Regions from separate parts of the Paenibacillus sophorae genome, predicted to be linked through region 1. Evidence: riboswitches for the same ligand, from Rfam matches in the RefSeq annotation. Region 1 holds a riboswitch; each other region holds the start of a gene.
The links. A riboswitch is a leader RNA that binds a small molecule or an ion and turns the genes downstream of it on or off. The one in region 1 is predicted to bind cyclic di-GMP.
Positions count from the first base shown of each region.

Region 1 (5,647 bases):
TAATAGAAGCCAACCGGCTGAGTCCGCCATACACGATCTATATTGATCAAATACTGACCATTCCGCCAGGTGTCCCTTACTATGTGGTGCAGCCCGGAGATACATTATACGAGCTGGCCGGCAGATACAATGTAATAACAGGCGGCGTCCGAAGACCGGAGCTGATCCGCCAAGCGAACAGACTGCCTTCCGACTTGATCAACGTAAGCATGCGCCTCATTATCCCATATGCTCCTCCGGGCGGAATCGGCCGGCTTGCCTATGTTTCAAACTTTGGCGGCGCATACGATATTTGGCTATTCGATCCATTGAGCGGTCAATCCACAGCGGTTGGAAAACAGCAGGCCGATGCCCATTCCGTGCCGTATTGGTCGCCGGACAATCGCCGGATCGCGTTTATCGGAAAGCAGGGCGTCCTTTTCATCTTGGACGTGCTGCAGGGAACCTTGATGCAGATCGATCAACTAGAGCCCTTTACCACTCTTACTTGGTCCCCGGATAGCAGGCAGATCGGCTATACGAAGCAGGGCCGGATCATTCTCTATGAGCTCGCCACCTTCTTCCCTAGAACGCTGCCCGTTTCCGGCGCCAAGCATGTGCAGTGGTTTCCCTCCGGCGATAAACTTTTATTCGCGGCTCCGGACAGCACAGGGAACGATCAGCTTTATGAGATTCGAGTCGACGCTGCCGGCCAGCGCCAAATTACGCACGATACGCTCAGCCCTAAGAATGATGTACAGCTCTCCCCGAACGGCTCCTATGCCCTTTTCACCTCTCCCGGCGCAAGCATCTCCATCATCTATGTCGTTGACATCAACACAGGGAACATATTCGAGCTCACAGGAGGGCCATTAGCAAAAAATTATTTCCCGGCCTGGGCTCCGGGCAGCGCCGACATCGCCTACAGCGCAACCGATTTCGCCGAACGCAAAGGCTACTTCTCCACCATCCGAACCGAGCGCCCGCAAGGCGGGGGCCAGCAAATTCTGGCCGTCTCCGATTGCTTTGGGACTCCCGTCACCTGGTCCCCTGACAGCGAATCCATCGCTTACTTGTCCGGCTGCAGAGGAGCGGGGCTTGCAAGCGAGATTTGGATCATCGATATCCGCCATCCCGCACCGATCCGCGTGATTTCCGGGGCAGGCGCCATCACCTCCGTACAATGGTCCCATGGAGCCATTCCGGCGGAAGACTACGCCCAGTTCCGCAGTGCAGCGTACCGGGTCAGCTTCCCTTATCCCGCCGCCTGGCGGGCGGTGAGCGAGACCCGGTACGAGGGCGCGGACGGTTTCTTCCAAATCTCCGCCCTGGCCAGCGAGCTACCGTTTCCAGAACTGTGCCGCGCAGAAGCTTATCACCGGTTAATGCCATACGGCTCTTCGCCGCGGATCGTTCCGGGACGAGTGCAGAATCAGGAAGCCTGCTTTATCTTCCCTTCCCCGGACCAAGCGCCGGAATTTCGGCGGCAATCCGCACTCATCGCCGTATATCCGCAGCCTGTTGTGATTAACGGCACCACCTATCCGTACTTCATCCTCTGGGCGGATCAAGATCATCTTCAAGCGATGGTGAACGGATTGCGTTTTCTTTGACAGGAGGAATGGTTCACAGACCACAAGAGCCAACCCGATTGAAGGGTTGGCTCAGAGGGATTAATATTAAGTTTCGCAGCAGTCCCGATGAAAATAACTTCGTCAGGACTGTTATTATTGTTTAATTCTTTAAAGGTTCACCCGAATCGTCAAATTCGCCTTGGTACAGCACATTCCCCTCGGGATCATAGAGTGTGCCGTTAATAAACCGGTCGTCCGCAAAATCCCCCTCAATTTTAACCTCACCGCTGGCGTAATACCAGATTGCCTTTCCTTCCCGCCGTCCCTTACTTATTTCTACGACGAGATATTCGCCTGTACTTCGATTCAGAACAACCTCTTGCCCCTCCCAGTGCAGCGCTCCATTGTAAGAACCCTTGTACCGAAGTCCGCCGCCGGGATAATATTCGATGCCCTCGGTCTGCATTCCATCTCTCATCGTTCCTTCGAAAAACAGTTCGTCAGCGAAAAGATAGTACATTTTCCCTTCGCCATGCATTTTATCGTTCTTCCACTCCCCTTCATAGAAAACACGTCCGTTTTCGTTGTATTGCGTTCCATATCCCTCACGGATACCGCCTACCAGTCCGCCATGATACCGCATGCTGCCGTCCTCGTTATAGAGGGTATCCTTGGTATCTTTCAGGCTGATGTACACCGTCTGCTTTGCTCCATTCCAGCTTATTTTACGATCAGCCGCTTCACCAATAAGTCTAAGAGGAACATAGGTTGTACCGCCCCGAGTAACCGGCGCATAATCGGTTTTGATAGCTTTTCCATTAACAACCATCTCTTTCTTGCCAATAGTCAGTTTAATTACCAGGCTTCCCTTGGTGCCCGTGATCTGGCGCGTTTTGTTATCCCACTTTATGCCGAACCCCATCCGCTCGAACAGGGAACGAAACTCGACATAGGTGCTATTGTTAAGCGAAATTGGGGCCGTACGCAGGGGAACCTCTAACCCGTCCATAACGACATGAATCGGTTCTGCATTCCGGTCTGCACGGGTACTCGGAGGAATGATGGTTCTTTTGACGATAAAACCGCCTTTATTTAAATAAATCAGCGTATCGCCGGAGAGTCCGAGTACATGATTGTATGTCGCTTCCAGCGGTATCGAAAAGGACTCCTTATGCAAAAGGTCCACACCTGTTACCTCTGCTTTATTTCCCTCACCTTTTTCAACCCAAAGGCCATAGGACAATCCTGTAAATACTTTTGACAATTTGAAAGGAGCATCATTTTGCAGGACGATTCCCTTTTCAGACGGAGTGGTTGCGTTCAGCTCAACATAACCCTGATTTTCCCTGAGTTTGGTCTTGAGCAAAATGTATTTGCCATTGAACGAATAATCATACGGAAAGCTGGCTCCGTAAAAATTATTTTTACTTTTTGTTTCCAGATTATAGGCCCTAATTTCATCGGATCGGTACAGATAGATAAGCCGGCCCTTACCCAGCTGAGGATTACTCCCTTCCTCGATCTCCTCCGACTCTCCGGTTGTCAAATTAAGAACTTGGACTTTGTAATGATCAACCCATGCCAGATAATTGCCATTTCCAACGGGCTCCGTTAGCGATGATGACCCGCCGTCAACCAGCTTCTTTTTTTCCTTACTTTTCAAATTGTATCCCCATATATCACTTCCATGGAGTTCATTACTCTGAATCCAAAGAACCATTGGGCCTTGAATGGTATCCGCTATAACCGGGTTATATTTGTGGGTCTTATCGGTAGTCAATCTTTCCGTCTTTCCGTTATCCAAATTTAAAACGTAAATCGAATCATAGTAATCTTGAATTATAGTCCAGGTTAAGTAGCGGCCAGCGATATCAGCATCCTTGAGATCTTGAAAATCAACCGGTCCGACTTTGAACTTCGTCACCTCGTCTTTCCATGTGTAGTTCAGCCCTGCTGCCGCGCTCGCAACCATCCCCCTTGTCTCCATTTCGGTTAATGCAACGAGCATCCAGACCACAAGCACACTCCAAAAGATTCTTCTCATTTTCGTTGAACCCTTCCTTTCTTCTGCTGTGAGAACACACAAAAAAACAAGCTGCCTGAGCAACCCGGCTGTCTGGTTATAGTTTCCTATAACGGTAGACCCGTGGCTTTGCGTCCCCGTCTTTCGAACGAGTTTGCCTTTGGTCAATCACTTGTTTCGTGATTTCTTATAGTTCTTTTGCTGCTTCTTTTTAGAGTATAAGTCCCAATTTAAAATTTACCAATGAAATGTTTTGTTTATTATCTAAATATTACTAATTGGTTTTCGATACGTACTTTAAAGTGCGTACTACCTTAGAAAGCTGCATGATTGTAAACTTATAGAAATAAGCATAACGTACAAAAAGGAGAGATTAAAATGAAATATACCGGGCCCGTTTATCGTCCGCCATTTGAAGCAAACTCATTATTATTACAAGTTACTGTAGGATGCAGCCATAATGAATGCAGCTTCTGCACCATGTATAGCGATGTTCCTTTTCATGTCGAAACGCTGGAGCAAATCGAACAGGATTTACGGGAAGCGAGACGAGTGTATCCTAGAGTAAACCGTATTTTCTTAGTTAATGCCGACCCCTTTTCTCTAAGTGCGGACCGGCTGAAATCCATTGCTGTTAAAATCAATGAAATTCTGCCTGAAGTTGAGACTATAGCGATGTATGCCTCCGTTAATAACATCATAAATAAAACAGATGATGAGCTTAAAGAATTAAGAGCTTTAAAGATTAATGACCTCAACATTGGTCTGGAATCCGGTATGCCAGAGGTCGTGGAACATTTTAATAAAGGGTTTACCGTGGATGAAGCGAAAGCGCAGTTAAAGCGTTTGACCAATGCTGGCATAGACTTTAGTGTAAATATTATCATCGGAGGAGCCGGCAGCGAGAAAACACGTGAAAACGCAACAGCAAACAGCAAACTGCTAAATGAAGTTAAACCAAAGCTCATCTTTATTGCCACTTTACACGTGGATCCCGGCAGCCCGCTGGATGAAGAAGTAAAAAAAGGGCTTTTTATAGAAAATACCTTGCGTCAAAATATTGAAGAGGAAATCGAAATGTTAAGTGGACTGGACTTAGATCATACGTATTTCTTCGGTCTCCATACATCCAATGTAATACCCGTACACGGTATGCTGCCAGACAAGAAAGATGAAATGGTTGCGGAACTAAAAGAAGGCTTAGACTCCATTGGGGTCGAATATTTAGACGGTCACCTACAAAAAGGTGTGGAAGGTGCGGTTTCAATACGCAGATAAGATTACACGGCAGCAGAAGGAGATTAATAATGAAAGAATTATCGTCAAAGATCGCAAGCATCGAACCGGCTAAAATCAGAAAAATGTATGATATGGCACAAGGTTTGGATAATGTGATTAGTTTTGTAATAGGCGAACCTGAATTTGATACTCCGGGGCATATTATTGAAGCTGCAAAAAAAGCCATGGATCACGGCCACACTCATTACACGCCAAATTCCGGTATTCTTCCTCTGCGTGAAGCTGTAAGCGCGCATTTTAAAGATTTTGACAAAGTTAGTTACAATCCGCTTGATGAAATCATGATTACAGTTGGGGGTATGCAGGGGCTTTACCTGTCCCTTCTGGTCCTTACGAACCCCGGAGATGAGGTTATCGTAAGTGATCCATGTTATACCAATTATTACGGAATGATCGAAATGAATAACGCAATTCCTGTTACGGTTCCGGTGTACGAAGAAGAAGGGTTCAACTTTACGGAAAAAGGTTTAAGAGAAGCGATAACCCCAAAATCCAAAGCCATCATATTGAATACGCCATCCAATCCAACGGGAGCCGTGGCCGATCGGGAAACGATAGAAATGATCGCGCGGATAGCCACCCAGCATGATTTATATGTGATTTTTGATGAGGTATACAAATATCTTACTTATGATGAAGAAGCTTTTTTCAATATCGCCCGCATTCCCGGGATGAAAGAAAGAACCATTATAGTAGATTCCGTCTCTAAATCATACGCGATGACAGGTTGGAGGGTCGGATTCTGTTTAGGTCCGAAGCACGTAATCTCTCA
Region 1 covers NZ_CP076607.1:5,710,978-5,716,624, forward strand. The annotation lists gene KP014_RS27730 (LysM peptidoglycan-binding domain-containing protein) at 1-1,592, shown strand, start outside; gene KP014_RS27735 (stalk domain-containing protein) at 1,714-3,597, opposite strand; cyclic di-GMP riboswitch class I at 3,653-3,745, opposite strand; gene KP014_RS27740 (radical SAM protein) at 3,955-4,854, shown strand; gene KP014_RS27745 (pyridoxal phosphate-dependent aminotransferase) at 4,884-5,647, shown strand, end outside.

Region 2 (5,647 bases), 1.2 Mb from region 1:
TCAGCCTTCATTGTGGCAACCGTCTACATCCCAATCTTCGTGCAGGGCGTATTCGGCGGCTCCGCCACGAATTCCGGCCTGATTCTGATGCCGATGATGATCGGTTCGGTCGTCGGCGCCCAGCTTGGCGGCCAGCTGACAGCCCGGGCCAGCTTCCGGAACATCATGCTGCTGTCCACTGTCTTCTTCGTCGCCGGCGTTGCTCTGCTTGGGACCCTGTCGCCGGATACTACCCGCCTGCAGGTCAATCTCTTTATGGCTGTAACCGGATTTGGCGTCGGATTCTCCTTCTCGGTGCTCAACATGTCCTCTGTCCATCATTTTGATGTCCGCCAGCGCGGTTCGGCCACGTCGACTTGCACCTTTATGCGTTCGCTTGGCATGACGCTCGGGATCACCATCTTCGGCATCACCCAGCGCAATTTGTTCACGGACAAACTCAGCGCTACGTTCGGCGGCAGCGCCCAGTCATCCGCCTTCGGCGATCCGCGCGCCGCGCTGACCCCGGAAGCAAGAGCGCAGATTCCGGCTCCCGTGCTTGAGAAAATCTCAGCCGCGCTGTCTTCCTCCATTGCGCATACGTTCCTGTGGGCGCTTATTCCGGCGGTGCTAGGGCTCGCGGCCGTGCTGCTCATGCCGAAGGACCGCCTCTTCACCCGCAGTAAAGCTCCGCAGCCGGCGACCAGCAAGGATTAGAGCTGCCATGTCAATGAAGCTGGCTATTCTCGGGCTGCTGCTGGAACGGGACATGCATCCCTATGAAATGATGCTGGTGATGAAAGACCGCGCGATCGATCAGATTACGAAGCTGCAAATGGGCTCCCTGTACTACGCCGTCGACCAATTAGCCAAGAACGGACAGATTGCACAGATTGAGATTATCCGCAGCAGCGACCGGCCGGACAAAACCATATACCGGATCACCGGTTCGGGAAGGGCCTTGTTCGAGCAGCTCCTGCTGCAGCTGTTTAAGCAGAACGACACCCTCTATCATCCGATGTACCTCGCGCTCGCCTTCTCGCGGCATGTTGATCCGGACAAGATTGCGAAACTGTTGGAGGAGCGCATCCGGGAGACCGAGCATCAGGTCAATCTCGCTTATCAGGTCTATGAAGAGCATGTTTCCACCGTTCCCCGCGCCGCGCTTCATCTCATGTACGGCAAATATGAGCACAGCCTGACGGAACTGAAATGGCTGAAGCGCCTGTACGCTGACGTACGGGCGCACAAGCTCGGCGATATCGGGAAGCCCTTGGATCTAAAGGAGTAGCCCCCTTGTATGCCGCCTGGCACCGCTTCTTAAGCGATTAAAAGTATCGTACTGGCTTCCAAAGTTGTACAATATCTCTGAAATCATCTATCACTATGACGGAGGGATTGAATTGAAAACGTTACCGCTTAACAAGCGCGGAATTCCCGCAAGCCGGCTTGTCCTGGGCTGTATGGGCCTTGGTGGAGACTGGGACCGCGAGGCGATTACCAAAGAGCAGATCAATGAAGGACATGAGGCTGTCGAAGCTGCGCTCTCCATCGGCGTCAACATGTTCGACCATGCCGATATTTACACCCGCGGCAAAGCCGAGCAAGTATTCGGCACCGTCCTTAAAGAACGGCCGGAGCTGCGTGAACGTATCATTCTTCAATCGAAGTGCGGCATTAAGCTGGCCGAACCGGGCGAAAGCTCCAACGTGTTCGATTTCTCCAAGAGCCATATCCTGAGCAGCGTGGACGGCATCCTGTCTCGTCTGGGAGCCGAATACCTTGATATTCTGCTGCTTCACCGGCCCGATCCGCTGATGGACCCTGAAGAGGTGGGCGAAGCGCTTCACCTGCTTAAGCAATCCGGCAAGGTGCGGCATTTCGGCGTCTCCAATATGAGCGAGGGGCAGATCAAGCTGCTTCAGGCATACAGCGAAGAGCCGTTTATCGTCAATCAACTGGAGATGAGCCTTGAGAAGATCTACTGGCTCGATTCGGTTGTAAGCGTCAATCAGAAAGCCTGGAGAGAGCAAGGTATGCCCGAGGGAACGGTCGAGCACTGCAGACTGGAGAATATCCAGCTTCAGGCGTGGGGGCCGCTGGCCCAGGGCAAATACAGCGGTCGCCCGCTGGACGGAGAATCCGAAACGGTCCGCAGCACCGCGCGCCTTGTCCGTACGCTGGCCGATGAGAAAGGGACAACCCCGGAAGCGATTGTCCTCTCCTGGCTGATGGCGCATCCGGCCACGATTCAGCCCGTCATCGGAACGGTAAATCCGAAGCGCATCTCAGCCTGCGAAGGGGCGGACAAGCTTGCACTTACCCGTAAGGAATGGTATGACCTGTACGTCAGCTCCCGGGGCGTGCCGTTACCCTGACGATTCGCTGGCGCGCCGCCGCAGAAATCGAAGGGATAGAAGGCAGCGCCCAGCCGCCGATAGCTTTCAGATTCGTTAGAATTTCTGGAAAATGCCTGCTTTGCCTTGTATGCGGACCTTTGCTATACTAGTACCAAAAACAAGGAGGGGGGCGTAACTCATCGTGCCAGATAATATAGGACAACACATTCAGCATCTTCGTCTGGAGAAGGGATTATCTTTATCCGAGCTGGCGGGCAAGGCTGATGTGGCCAAATCATACTTAAGCAATGTTGAACGCAACATTCAATCCAACCCCTCTATCCAATTCATTGAAAAAATTGCCGAGGCTCTGGACGTTCCCGTTCACGTTCTTCTCTATGGGGAGATTTCCGATACGCAGGAGGAACCGCTGGATTCCGAATGGTTCAAACTGGTTCAGGAGGCTATGGCTTCGGGCGTCAGTAAACGCGAGTTTAAGGAGTTTCTGGATTACCAGAAATGGCGTCTTGAACAGAAGGACCAGTGACCCAGCAAAGCCCACAAACATACAGAGGACATGACGCCGCGCCGCCATGTCCTCTCTCAAATTTCAATTGATAATGCCCTGTCAGACCCCTCTTGCTACATTGCCTTAAGGGTCCTGTCATTGAAGAACCGACGAATCTCATCCACTTGGAGCCCTTGCTTCTTTGCTTTCAGAAGCAAATACACCCATTCCATATCAAGCTCTGACGTCTGCAGCTCTCCGATGTTCCCCTGGTTGGACTTGTCCAAAAAATCTCCTCCTAAGATTTTTGTCCCCAGGCAGTCCGGCCGTCGTAGTATATAAAAATTACCTTAGACCCGAGACTTTGTGCCCCTGCCTTTCAGCAAGTTTACCTTTTACTGGACCCTTGCTATTCAAGGATCTGATCTTGTTCTCATTACAACGAGTCTTGCAAGAATATTATACAAGAAGCTTGCCCAAAAGTGTGTCGAATTTTGGAAATAAGTAAGTATGCGCGGAGAAAAAAATAGAGTTGATCAAACGGCACCCGGAAGTAGAAATAACTTGAACATATGTATGATCTTAGTAGTATGAATGAACTATATATGACAAATACCCATTTTTCAAGTCTGCTAACCATTAATTTTGAAAACAGAGAACCCTCTATGTTGGTCCTGCTCAAAATTATGCCTTTTTTCGAACGAATTGGACGAAAGCTTGAATTGATTACAAATGTTGAAAGTAGCACAATAGGATGAGGCACTTACTTTATAATGGTTTCTTTTTATTATAGAATGTAAACGTAACCATCGAAGCTCCAAAAGCGGGCCCTCCTTGTTCACCGCCACCTTTGGAGTTTAACTGTTAGGAGGATGTTTCATGTCAGCCAAAGAGTCCTACAACGAATCCGTCTGGAGCAAGTATTACGGTCCCAATCTGGGCTACATTCAGGAAAAGTACGAACATTTCGCCGAAGATCCTTCTTCAGTGGAAGCCCACTACCGCGAACTATTCACCATCTATGGTCCTCCTCCGCTGACATCCGAGGCTGCCAGAACTCCCGGACCGTCCCTGTCCGAAGATACCGATTGGCTCCGCAAAGCGGTTAGAGCCTCCAAGTTGATCGCTAGCATCCGCATTTTTGGCCATCTGGCGGCCGACATTGACCCGCTGGAACAGGGCCATACCTCCATGGCCAAATGGCTGGACCCCGAGACTTATGAGCTTACGCGCGAAGATTTGCTTGCCCTGCCGGCTTCGCTTATCTGGGAGAATGCTCCGCAGGATGTGCTGACAGGCTGGGACGCTTATCACCGGATGCGCCAAACCTATACCAAGACGATCGCTTACGAGTTCGGCCATGTCCACGACGAGCAGGAGCTTCGCTGGTTGAACAGCCAGGCCGAATCGGCCACCTCGCCCGCTCCGCTGACTCCGGCGGAACGCAAAGGGCTGCTGGGCCGGCTCATCCAGGTGGAGCAGTTCGAGACGTTCCTGCATAAGACATTCGTCGGCCAGAAGCGGTTCAGTCTGGAAGGCAATGATGCGCTTGTTCCCATGCTGGACGAAATTGTCCGCGCGGCCGCGCACGACGGCGCGGAGCATATCCTGATGGGGATGGCCCACCGGGGCCGTTTGAATGTGCTCGCGCATATCTTGGGTAAACCATACGATATTATTTTCTCCGAATTCCACCACTCTCCAAACAAGGAGCTGTTCCCGTCCGAAGGCTCCATGGGCATCAACTACGGCTGGACCGGAGATGTAAAATACCATTTGGGCGCCGACCGCGCGTTCCATGAAGGCGAGACCGTACGAGCCCGTCTGACGCTTGCCAACAACCCGAGCCACTTGGAATTCGTCAACCCGGTCGTGGAAGGCTTTGCGCGCGCGGCCCAGGAAGACCGAAGCGCTCCGGGGCTGCCTGTGCTCAACACGAACAAGGCCATGGCTGTGCTGATCCACGGAGACGCCGCCTTCCCCGGCGAAGGCATTGTAGCGGAGACGCTGAATATCGGCAAGCTTCAGGGATACCAGAATGGCGGAACGATCCACATCATCGTCAATAACCGGATCGGCTTCACGACAGAGAGCGAGGATTCCCGCTCCACGCACTATGCAAGCGATCTTGCCAAAGGCTATGAAATTCCGATAGTCCATGTCAATGCTGACGATCCGGAAGCCTGCATTGACGCCGTCCGCCTGGCCAGCGCTTACCGCAACCTGTTCAAGAAAGATTTCCTGATCGATCTTATCGGTTACCGCAGGCACGGACATAATGAAATGGATGATCCCGAAATGACCCAGCCGATCGTCTACGGCAAGGTGAAGAATCATCCTACCGTTCTCCGGATTTATGCCGAGAGGCTGGAGCGCGAAAAGGTGATTACCCAGGATGAACTGGCGAAGATGAGCGCCGAAGCGGACAATGTGCTTCAGCAGGCTTACGAGCGGATGAAAGAGGGTAAGCAAAAGAACGGCGAAACGAAGACAGCCGTCGCCTTGCAGACGGATGAAGAAAGCTCAGCGCCTACAGCTGTTCCGCTGGGCAGGCTGCAGAGCATTAACCGCCAGCTGCTGTCCTTTCCCGAAGGCTTTAAGGTGTACCCGAAGCTGCAGCGGATTCTGCAGCGGCGCAAGGATCTGCTGAACGACGGGGAAAAGGTGGATTGGGCGCTGGCCGAAACGCTGGCTTTCGCGACCATTCTCCAGGACGGAACGCCAATCCGTCTGAGCGGCCAGGACGCGCAGCGCGGCACCTTCTCGCAGCGGCATCTCGTGCTTCACGACAGTGAAACGGGAGAACTCTATTCTCCGCTTC
Region 2 covers NZ_CP076607.1:1,030,798-1,036,444, reverse strand. The annotation lists gene KP014_RS05005 (MDR family MFS transporter) at 1-696, shown strand, start outside; gene KP014_RS05000 (PadR family transcriptional regulator) at 704-1,270, shown strand; gene KP014_RS04995 (aldo/keto reductase) at 1,383-2,357, shown strand; gene KP014_RS04990 (helix-turn-helix domain-containing protein) at 2,521-2,865, shown strand; gene KP014_RS28595 (anti-repressor SinI family protein) at 2,961-3,113, opposite strand; cyclic di-GMP riboswitch class I at 3,140-3,229, opposite strand; gene KP014_RS04980 (2-oxoglutarate dehydrogenase E1 component) at 3,706-5,647, shown strand, end outside.
Region 2: linked by a shared signal. The riboswitch ahead of KP014_RS28595 (anti-repressor SinI family protein) and the one ahead of KP014_RS27735 (stalk domain-containing protein) in region 1 are both predicted to bind cyclic di-GMP.

Region 3 (5,647 bases), 810 kb from region 1:
ATGCCGGGACGAATCTCGCCGTTAATTCCCGACAGGTCCTTGCAGTGGTACATCAAGGCGTTGACCAGCGTGCCTGAGGGATGACCTGCCGCCGGATGCACGACCATGCCGCGCGGCTTGTTGACGACAATCACGTCGGCGTCCTCATAAGCGATATTCAGCGGAATATCCTCCGGCGTCAGTTCCGAGGTTTCCGGCTCCGGAACCGTCACAGAGATTGTATCACCCGTGAAGAGCTTGTAGTTCGCTTTTACCGTCCTGCCGTTTACCGTTACATGTCCTGCCTCGATCCACTGCTGCACCTGGGAGCGGGAAATATCCTCTTCCCAAGCTTCGGTTAAATATTTATCGATGCGTTCGCGGGCGTATTCCTCCTGAACGGTCCAGACGACGATATCATTATCCACGGTCTCGCCTTCTGCCCCTTCATTATGGGCGTCCTTACTCAATGCTGTTCATTCCTTTCCTCTACCTCGCTTGTTTCCTTCACTTCAATCACTTCAGTTGGGCCGCCCCTCATATCCATAATGGAATCGAGAATAATAAGCGCTACACCGACGACAATACAGGAATCCGCCACGTTAAAGATCGGAAACGTATAGCTGCCGAAATTAAACCGCAGAAAATCGACAACTTCGCCTGTAAGCGCCCGGTCGAGAAAGTTGCCGATTGCGCCGCCAAGCACAAGCGACAGCGCCAAGGGAAGCAAGCGCCGCGTCCTTCTTACTTTGTTCAAATACCAGACGATTCCAATCAAGACGACAAGCGTCACCAGAATGAGAAACCAGCGCTGGTCTTGCAGAATGCTGAAAGCGGCGCCGCGGTTGCGGTGCGATGTGATGACAAAAAAGTTTCCGATCACCGGAATTTGTTCGTCGATTTCCAGCCGGGTGGAGATCAGATATTTCGTTCCCTGGTCAAGCAAAAATACGATTAGCGCGATCAGATAGTACACCACTTCAGCTTGTCACTCCGTTCTTATTTTTCCCGCCCGAAAGCGGTCCAAAACGTGTATAAAAGACCTGTATATTGTAGCACAGGCCTCAAGAACCCGTCCATTGCGGCGCACCCCGCGCCGCACTTATCAAAAGCACAATTTGCCAGCGGTAAAAAACCGGCCAATCGGCCAACCTAACAAGGAAAACGGCAAATGGAAAGGAGCCGAGGCTAATGAATCACCTGTCTTCGGAACAGCTTGCCCGCCTGCGTGGCCTTCTTATCCGGCAGCGGGACGATATCCGGCACAGGCTTAAGGAGAATGAAGATCACGGTCTTGAAGATTCCATGCGGGATATGTCGGGCGAACTGTCGGAAATCGACAACCATCCCGGCGATGTCGCCACCGACCTGTATCATCGTTCCATGGATATATCGCTTCAAGAGCTCGAAGAACTGGAACTAAAGGATATAGACGACGCGCTTGAGGCGATGGACAAAGGCACATACGGCATTTGCGCGGCGAGCGGACAGCCGATTCCATATGAGCGACTGGCCGTTCTTCCCGCCACACGCTACTCCAAGGAATACAGCCCCCGCCAGGAAAAGCCGCATACGCGCCCCGTGGAAGAGGAATTTCTTACTCCTCCTTTTGGGCGAAGCAGTCTCGACGAGCATGAGTATAACGGATTTGACGGCGAGGACGCCTGGCAGATCGTCGAAAGCTTCGGCACCTCCAACACGCCGGCTATGGCGGAGGGAAATAATATCGATTCTTACAATGATATGGAAATCGAAGCTGATGATCCAGATGGCTTCGTCGAGCCCTGGGAAAATTTCATCGCCACGGACATAACAGGCAATCATGTTACCGTCGTGAAGGGACATCAGTACCAGAGTTACATGGACAGCGGAGAAGGCGACTACCTGCTTGATCCTTACGCTAACAATGAAAAGGAGTAGCCGCAAGGGCTGCTTCTTTTCTTTTAAGGACTCTTCGTGCTCAGTATAGGTCTTTTATCCTTCGTTAATTCCAGACAATATGTATAGAAAATCAATTAATTCGTCAAATTCCGAGCCTATTTATATAAATATATTGACAAAAGCAGAGCAAGGAATATATTGTAAGGGAAAATTATTCTTTATTTTTTCATAAACTCAATATGGGCAAAGTTCTCCGAAAGGGAATGACGCAAAGCCATGGATCTACAGTCTCAAATCTTGCTTGAGACCATGACAGCCAGGTTGCTGAAGAACCAGAACGCTAGTATATCAAGCGTCCTATATGGTGATTTTGTCAACCGACCTGTACTCTGTTTTGAGTGCAGGTTTTCTATTATTTGTTAGATAACATGGCAAACAATACTTGATTTGTGGGGTGGATCTTTTGAAGACAGTCGCAGATTATATGGCAGAAGCACTACGCAATCTCGGAGTGACGCATTCTTTTGGCATTATCGGTAAATCTATTTGTCCCATAGTTCTCAAAATGGTAGATTATGGTATTGAATTTATTCCTGGGAGACATGAATCCAGCTCCGGATTTGAAGCTTCCGGCTATGCCTTGAAAACCGGAAATCTCGGCGTGGCTTTCGGTACTTCCGGTCCAGGGGGGACGAACCTCCTCACAGCGGCGGCACATGCCAAAGCCAACAACCTCCCTGTGCTGTTTATTACGGGGCATCAATCCATTCAGGAGCTCGGAATTCCCCAGTGCCAGGATTCTTCTTCGTATCTTGCCGATTTGGCGGACATGTTCAGACCCGCTACGCTCTTCAGCAAACTAATCGAACGCGGCGATCATTTCAGCACGATTTTTAACCATGCTATTTCAATTGCGCTGAGCGGCAAGCGCGGACCTGTTCATCTGTGCATTCCTTTTGATGTCCAGACAGAACCGCTAAAAGAATGCCGAATTGTTATCCCCGAACGGGAAACGCTTGTCAGTTACGCTAATTTTGACCGTATTGTTGATGCCATTAACCATTCCAGCAGACCTCTGATCATAGCCGGCAAAGGCGTCAACCGCTCCGGTGCGCATACGGAATTGGTTCAATTGGCAGAGACCTTTAATATTCCTGTCGTTACTACTCCCGGCGGCAAAGGCGCTATCGCCTGGGATCATCCGCTATACCACGGTCCAATCGGTGTTGGCGGATGCAGGCATGGCGACGATTTGTTGAATCGCAGTGATTTGTTTATCGTGCTTGGATCACGTCTCAGTGATATGACCATTTGTAACCTCAAAGCGGAGAATCATCCGGAGACCTTGATTCAGTTTGACGTCGATCCCACCTTTGTGGGAAAAATATTGACCTCCCAGACGATTGCGGTCGGCGGAGATTTGCGGGATAACTTGTCGCTGTATCTCCAGAATGTTGATACTGCCGCTATTAAAAAACGTGATCCGGAGACGGCTGTTCATTATGCGGAAGAACTGCCCGATCTGCCCAATCTTTCACTGGCGTCGGTAATGAGCACGATGAGCGACCTGATCCCTTATAACAATACCATATTTGTTGATGACGGCAGCCACGGCTTCAATGCCGTGAAGTGGTACAACGTGAAGAAGCCGGGCAGTTTTGTCTTCGACGCTTACTTTGCCTGCATGGGCAACGCAATCGGCATGGCTATTGGAGCAAAGGCTGCTTCTCCTGAGGAAACGATATTCTGCATTACCGGCGACGGCTGCTTCATGATGCTCGGTACAGAAATTAATACTGCCGTTTGCAAGAATATCCCGGTCATTTTTATCGTTGTGAATAATATGCAGCTGGATATGGCGTTAAAAGGAATGGAAAAAACTACAGGCAGAATCGACGGAACTTTATTTGAAGTTCCTATGGATGCCGTAAAATTTGCCGAATCGCTGGGAGCTGCCGGCTACAAATGCGAGACCAAAGAACAATTTGCTACTGCTATCAGCGAAGCTGTGGCTTTAAACCGTGTTGCCGTCATCGAGCTATTGACTGACCGTGACGAAGTGCCTCCTACCGCACACCGCACACTAAATCTTGATTAATAGTTTCACAGACAAAACAAGCATATGCTTCCGAAGCAAGCTTTCACGAAAAGTAACCCGGGGAGCATACGCCAGCAAAACTTTTAGGAGGCATTTCTATGAAAGACAACGTAAACAGCGGTTTCAAGCATTTCTCTAATCTTTCCGGCGACTATGGGGCCAAGGCGATGGCTCCGATCAAAGAGCATTTTCCCGAATTGGCTGAATTTATTATGGGCAACGCTTATGGCGACATTTTTCAGCGGACCACTATTGGCGCCGATTGGAAAGAGATTGCCGTTATTTCCTCTCTGATTACGATGGGCCAATTCGAGCAGCTCGGCGTTCATTATGTGATGGCGCTCCGTGTAGGCATGACCGTTGATCAAATCAAGGGGATTTTACTGCATCTTGTGCCATGTGTTGGCGCTCCGAGAATTATTTCCGCTTTTAATGTCCTTCTCTCGACACTGGAAGAAATCCAATAACTACACCATCGACAAAATAATGCATCATTCGACTTTTTTATTGCATATCTGAGAAATATAAGTATACAATAAAGAAAAATATCCCAAAGCTAACGTTACCATGTCGAATGTTGGCATTAGCAAATCGTTTTAAAGGATATTTACATGAAAACGGCCCTGCGCAAAATGCAGTCGGACTTCATGCTAAACTCATCAAATTCCGGGAGAGATGTACACATGGGAAAATTTATTTTGAAGACAGACTCGGCTAAAAAGGTAATTGATATTGAATTGGAGGGAACTTTTACAGAAGAAGACGGCCTTAAATCGATTCAAGCCTATAAAGAAACGATCAGCGCTATTACTCCTGCAGACTATCAACTGCAAATTGATTGCAGAAAGCTGAATGTAACCGCACCTGAAGTTGTGCCGCTTCTTGAAGGCTGCTTCATCATGTTCAAGAGCGACGGATTTGTAAGAGTGAATCTTACCCTTGAGAATAATCCTGTCCTCAAAATGCAGCTGTCTCGTCTGGGACGCAAAGCGGGACTGGAAAACCTGGAAATTATTTCGGTCTAGTTAAACCGATGGAGTGAACGCTCACAAAACTTTTAGGAGGATACATATGGCTGGGATTCGTATTAAGGACATTGATATCTATCATCCAAGTAAAAAGATTGGCAACGACTTTTTCATTCAGCATTTTGACGAAAAGGGCATTGATATCCGTGGACTTCTGGCCGCTCTGGGCCGTGAAAACCGCTATAGCATCGACAATGAGGAAGAAAATTCCTTGACGATGGCCTTCGAGGCGGCGAGCAATGTTCTGGAGAAGACCGGTCTTACCGGTGCTGATATCGACCTTATCGCTTATGCTAGCCAAACTCCTGAATATATCTTCCCTACGAACTCATTGATGATTCACCGGCTGATAAACGGAGCGTCCCATACGATCTGCATCGACAGCAATGCGAACTGCGCGGGAATGACAGCTTCAGTTGAACAGGTTAGCCGGCAAATGATGGCCAATCCAAGAATCCGCCGCGCTCTGGTCATCGGCTCTGACCATGTTGCACCGCATGCCGATAAGAATGACCCCGTGTATTATGCCAACTTCGGTGATGCCGCCGCCGCTGTCATTTTGGAGCATGATGAGAATTCCGTAGGCTTCATAGATTCCATCTACCAGACAGACACTTGTGTCTACGGCAACTCGATGTTTCCGGCGGAAGGCTTAGCCAAC
Region 3 covers NZ_CP076607.1:4,900,096-4,905,742, forward strand. The annotation lists gene KP014_RS23865 (RluA family pseudouridine synthase) at 1-407, opposite strand, end outside; gene lspA (signal peptidase II) at 446-958, opposite strand; gene KP014_RS23875 (TraR/DksA C4-type zinc finger protein) at 1,171-1,899, shown strand; cyclic di-GMP riboswitch class I at 2,093-2,189, shown strand; gene KP014_RS23880 (thiamine pyrophosphate-binding protein) at 2,345-3,958, shown strand; gene KP014_RS23885 (carboxymuconolactone decarboxylase family protein) at 4,057-4,425, shown strand; gene KP014_RS23890 (hypothetical protein) at 4,642-4,983, shown strand; gene KP014_RS23895 (3-oxoacyl-[acyl-carrier-protein] synthase III C-terminal domain-containing protein) at 5,030-5,647, shown strand, end outside.
Region 3: linked by a shared signal. The riboswitch ahead of KP014_RS23880 (thiamine pyrophosphate-binding protein) and the one ahead of KP014_RS27735 (stalk domain-containing protein) in region 1 are both predicted to bind cyclic di-GMP.

Region 4 (5,647 bases), 1.6 Mb from region 1:
TTTCAGTCTTGCGACCGTACTCCCCAGGCGGAGTGCTTACTGTGTTAACTTCGGCACCAAGGGTATCGAAACCCCTAACACCTAGCACTCATCGTTTACGGCGTGGACTACCAGGGTATCTAATCCTGTTTGCTCCCCACGCTTTCGCGCCTCAGCGTCAGTTACAGCCCAGAAAGTCGCCTTCGCCACTGGTGTTCCTCCACATCTCTACGCATTTCACCGCTACACGTGGAATTCCACTTTCCTCTTCTGCACTCAAGCTGCCCAGTTTCCAGTGCGACCACAGGTTGAGCCCATGGTTTAAACACCAGACTTAAACAGCCGCCTGCGCGCGCTTTACGCCCAATAATTCCGGACAACGCTTGCCCCCTACGTATTACCGCGGCTGCTGGCACGTAGTTAGCCGGGGCTTTCTTCTCAGGTACCGTCACTCTCTTAGCAGTTACTCTAAGAGACGTTCTTCCCTGGCAACAGAGCTTTACGATCCGAAAACCTTCATCACTCACGCGGCGTTGCTCCGTCAGGCTTTCGCCCATTGCGGAAGATTCCCTACTGCTGCCTCCCGTAGGAGTCTGGGCCGTGTCTCAGTCCCAGTGTGGCCGTTCACCCTCTCAGGTCGGCTACGCATCGTCGCCTTGGTGAGCCGTTACCCCACCAACTAGCTAATGCGCCGCAGGCCCATCCCTTGACAGCAGATTGCTCCGCCTTTCAGCCTCCCAGCAGGTGCCAAGAGGAATTATCCGGTATTAGCTACCGTTTCCGGTAGTTATCCCAGTTCAAGGGGCAGGTTGCCTACGTGTTACTCACCCGTCCGCCGCTAAGTATTTTTGAGAGCAAGCTCTCAAAAATACTCCGCTCGACTTGCATGTATTAGGCACGCCGCCAGCGTTCGTCCTGAGCCAGGATCAAACTCTCCAATAAGGTTTTTTCGTGCGGTTACTCCCTCGAATCACTCCAAGAAAACAACCATCCGAAAAGTTTATCGATAGAGCGATTAGCTCATGTTGAAACATCTGACGAGAATTTGCATTCTCATGATGGCCTTTCCAAAGCGTGAACCACGCTGTGAAATCCATCTCTTTTGGAACTCGCTAGAAGCGAATTCCCACTCACTCGTTGTTCAGTTTTCAAAGATCAAACTTGTTTGCCGTTCAACTTAATGTCTCAGCAGCAACTCTTATAATATATCATACACTCTACAGAAACGCAAGCTTTTTTTGAAAGTTTATTTTATCTTGTCGGCAAAGGCTTGTGTCTCCCGAGGACGACTTATCTATAATACCTCTTCTCTGAGGATATGGCAATACCCAAAATACAAAAAAAACAATCCACTTATTATTTAAGCGGATTGTTCATTTATTGCATGAAGCCGTCAGTTGCTTAATAATACTTCGCACCGGTATATTTGCTGGCGCTTTTAATCAGGGAGACCGCTTTATTACTCTTTCCCAAACCGGCGTCTACCGTCGTATCAATAGTCACCCACTGCCCATCGATGAGGACTTCATTCCATGCATGGTATTGAGATACATAGCTGCTCTCACCCATCACAAGCTTAGCGGGAACGTTCACACTGCGGAGCATAGCGGCAAAGAGGGAAGCATAGTCGTAGCAGATTCCTTTTTTGCTTGCAAGCGTTCTGTCGATGTTCGGCACATAGTCGGTAGATACGTTGGCTGCTAAGGCGTAGTCGTATTTTACATTGGAGACGATGTAGTTATAAATGGCGGTTACTTTTTCTTTGTCAGTGTCGGTATTCTGGGTGAGTTGTTTCGCTTTTTGGATCGCTCTGTCGGACGGGTTCCATTTAACGTTCTGCACCGAGCTCAGATATACGGCGTTAGGTTCGCTCATCGAAAGGTCGATAGAATCGGAATAAACCACTTTATACTTGTTGCCGCTGGTATTCTCAAGGATGGAAACTTTATAGGAGCCGCTGCCTTGCTGAAGCGGGAAGGACTCATTGGGCTCTGATGCGAAGAGGTTGTAGGTATAACTGCTGCCGTTCTTGGTAATCATCAGTTTAGTGCGCTTGCCCTGGGGAGCGTTATATTGAATGCCAACAACACCTTGGCTTAAATTCGAAGTGTCCAGCCATTCGGAACTGCCGCTCGCGGCGGCTGCCGGGGTAACTGGAACGGAAGTGGCTACTGTAAATAATATAAGAAGCCAAAAATAAAACTTCTTCACGGATAAAACTCCTTTCGATAGCTGGCTGCCATCCTCGCGGGAAGGCCCTTTAGCTTTGCGTCCCTACCTTTCGATAGGTTTGCCATTGTCGTGCAAGTTTCATCTATTCAAATAATAGGTAAATATTCTAAAATTTTACTTGTGAGTTAAACAAAAAAAGCTTCTTCATTCGGTAGCTGGCTGCCATCCTTACGGGAAGGCCCTCTAGCTTTGCGTCCCAATCTTTCGATAGGTTTGCCGTTATCGTGTTTAGCTTTTCTAATATTAGATTACCATATTTATCTGAATTATCAATAGAAAACTAGGAAAATATACCTGTATGATTACCTATTTTTACATATTTCCGCCACAGTCACGGGAGCTTTGCGTGCACAATTAGCCGATGAGTCGGATTAATCAGCGGATCGCATGTGATGAGCGTAAGGATGCGGTCTTTGTTACTGCCTTCCAGCACGGACACATCAGTAGGTTCGACTATCGAGATATCATAGACCGTGTAGTTATAGACTTTCCCTTTGGTCTTAACGGAAATCGTATCACCGATCTTCACCTCATTCAGACGGTTGAACAGTCTTCCCTTGGTATGGGCGCGGTGAGCGGCGATAGCCGCATTCCCGATTTCTCCAAGCGGAGCGGTCTCGGTCAAATGCACGGCCGCATGCCGCATATTCGCTTTGGTGGCTCCTTCAAGCACGGGAAGTTTGACATCGATTTTATCGATCTCAATCAGCGCGATCGCTTTCTCGTCTCCGTCTGAACCGCCTTTATCCTCTGCGAGCTGCGACTGCTCGTCCAAGGCCGATTCTTCGGCAAGCAGCTGTGTCACTTTGGCATATTTGAGCCGCAGATCGGGATCGACCGAATCTTGAGCCTTCTCCGCGCTTTGTTCAAAACTCTGCTCCGCTTCCTTCAGCAGCTTCTGCTGCTGCCAATCTTCTAACCATTCGCTCGTCTTTGGATACAGGATCAGCAGAACGCCAGCGATAATTATGATATAAGAAAGCTTGCGCATAATCTTCACCCTCTATCGTCGCTCCGCTTCCGCCCCGGAGATTGCCTCACCGGAGACAGGCAGAGACTGCTTTGGCTTCACAAACACCCATTTTCTGCTGCCAAAAAAATTGATGATGACCGTAACAAACGTAACCAATACCTTCGACAGCAGCTCCTGCAATCCAAGACGGCCGATTAGAACACTCATCAGCAGCAGAGATATGCACAGCACGAACAGATTCAATGCAATAAACCTCAGGAGCTGCTTATGAATGAAGCCTTCTTCCTTGCTCCGCTGCCGGTCCTTGAACGTTATTTTACTGTTCAAAATAAAACTGTTGGCCGTTCCCGCACCATAGGAGATGACCTGGGCAACGACATAGAAGAGCCCGAGCGAAGTCAGCAGCGCGAACACGGCCATATCTACCAATGTATTCAGAAGACCGACAATATTAAATTTAACGAACTGGAGGATATCGCCGCGCACATTATTGTTATTCATAAGGTACATCCTCCCGTGATTGTCCGGCTTTCTCCCGAAAGAGCTCGGCTTCCTCCTCCTTCAGGTTTCTGTAGCCTACCGCCTCGCGGACAATGTAAAGCGGCCGGTCCTTCGATTCATCGTATATCCGGCCGATATATTCGCCGATTACCCCGAGGATCATAAGTACAATTCCGTTAAACAGCAGGTTCACGCCGACGATGGAAGCCCAGCCGGGCACCGTGCGGGAAGTAAACCACTTCTGCATCAACACGAAGAACAAAAAGACAAAGCTGGAAAACGAAAGCAAAAACCCAAGGTAAGAAGCGATTTTGAGCGGCTTGTGCGAAAAAGACGTGATGCCGTCGAGCGCAAACCGGATCATTTTTTTGAGCGGATATTTGGTCTCCCCGGCAAAGCGCTCCTCGCGGACATACTCCACCATCGTCTGGCGGAAACCGACCCAACTGACAAGCCCTCTGACATAGCGGTTCTTCTCCTTGAGTTCGCGCAAAACGTTGCACACCTTGCGGTCGATCAGGCGGAAGTCGCCCGTATCGGTTGGAATATCCACGCTCGTCATACTGCTCAGCAGGCGGTAAAACAGCTTGGCGGTGATTTTTTTGAACAATGTTTCGCCGTGGCGCTTCAGCCGTTTGGCATACACCACTTCATATCCCTGTTTCCATTTGGCAATCAACTCAAGTATGACTTCGGGAGGGTCCTGAAGATCGGCGTCGATAACAACGACCGCTTCCCCCCGTGCATAATCCATGCCTGCGGTTATCGCGACTTGGTGGCCGAAATTCCGCGAGAAGTCAATCAGCTTCACATGACCGTCCCGGTCTGCAATCTCCCGGATCATATCGGCTGAGCGGTCCCGGCTTCCATCGTTCACGAAGATCAGCTCATATGCGTCTCCGCTGCGGTCCATGACTTCCTTCAGACGCTTGTACGTATGAGAGATCACTTCTTCTTCATTATACATCGGGACGATCACGCTGTATCTGGCTTTCATTTCTTTTCCTCCTAAATTGTAGACGGCCATAACCCTAAAAGACCCAAGTCGGGAACCAGCGCAGGAAGCCTGTCACGTAATCCCCGCTAACCCGCATGCCCGACAAAACGGGATAAAACATGATAAAGAGCAGCGCGGCAGCAGCGACATACACATAACGAATGACTCTCGACCGGGATTCCGGAAACACGCTGTCCGACAGCTTCAGCATATAGACCAGCGCCAGTATCATGAACGGAACCATCGCGAAATAATGGTAAAGGAACGTCTCGCGCGGAACGAGCATCCAGGGAATGTATTGGGAAAAATAGCCGATCCAAATGACGTAAAGCGGTTTTTCCCTGCGTTTCAGCGTCAGCCGCAGGACGGCGAGGATGGCAAACACCCCCGTCCACCAGATCAGCGGATTGCCCATCGTTACGATGCTGCTGGCCTGGCCTGCCGGCAGTCCTTCTCCCCCGCTGAAGAACCATACCGGACGCTTCATAAAGGGCCATTGCCACCACTGGGAAGAGAACGGATGGGTAGCCACAAGCTGGCTGTGGTAGTCGTACATATTCTTCTGCGCTTCGAGCAATCCTTTAAACGTATAGCCTTCCGGTGTGACAGACAGCACAGGAATAAACGACAAGCTGTAAATCACGGCCGGAATAACAATAAAGAAGATAATGCAGGAGGCAAGAGTAATAACGCTTCTGCTCCAGAATGTTCGCGCGGCTTCTTGGCAAGCGGCTGACAGTTCCGGGTCCGCCCGCTTGCCCAAGGCAAGCACGCGCCGGGCCGCCCTGTGCTGCCGGTACCGGTCAAAGAGCGAAATGCCGAGCATTATGGCGAGCCCCGCCCCTCCATACAGCACGATCCATTTGGAGGCAACCCCGATGCCAAAGAACAGGCCCGACCAAAAGAGCGGCCACAGCGTCTTGCGCAGCGGAAGGCGGTAGAAATTCATTGCCGAGTAACGCTGC
Region 4 covers NZ_CP076607.1:1,395,829-1,401,475, reverse strand. The annotation lists rRNA gene KP014_RS06620 (16S ribosomal RNA) at 1-921, opposite strand, end outside; gene KP014_RS06615 (transglutaminase-like domain-containing protein) at 1,381-2,190, opposite strand; cyclic di-GMP riboswitch class I at 2,204-2,284, opposite strand; cyclic di-GMP riboswitch class I at 2,359-2,439, opposite strand; gene KP014_RS06610 (class D sortase) at 2,543-3,202, opposite strand; gene KP014_RS06605 (GtrA family protein) at 3,215-3,685, opposite strand; gene KP014_RS06600 (glycosyltransferase family 2 protein) at 3,678-4,682, opposite strand; gene KP014_RS06595 (phospholipid carrier-dependent glycosyltransferase) at 4,717-5,647, opposite strand, start outside.
Region 4: linked by a shared signal. The riboswitch ahead of KP014_RS06615 (transglutaminase-like domain-containing protein) and the one ahead of KP014_RS27735 (stalk domain-containing protein) in region 1 are both predicted to bind cyclic di-GMP.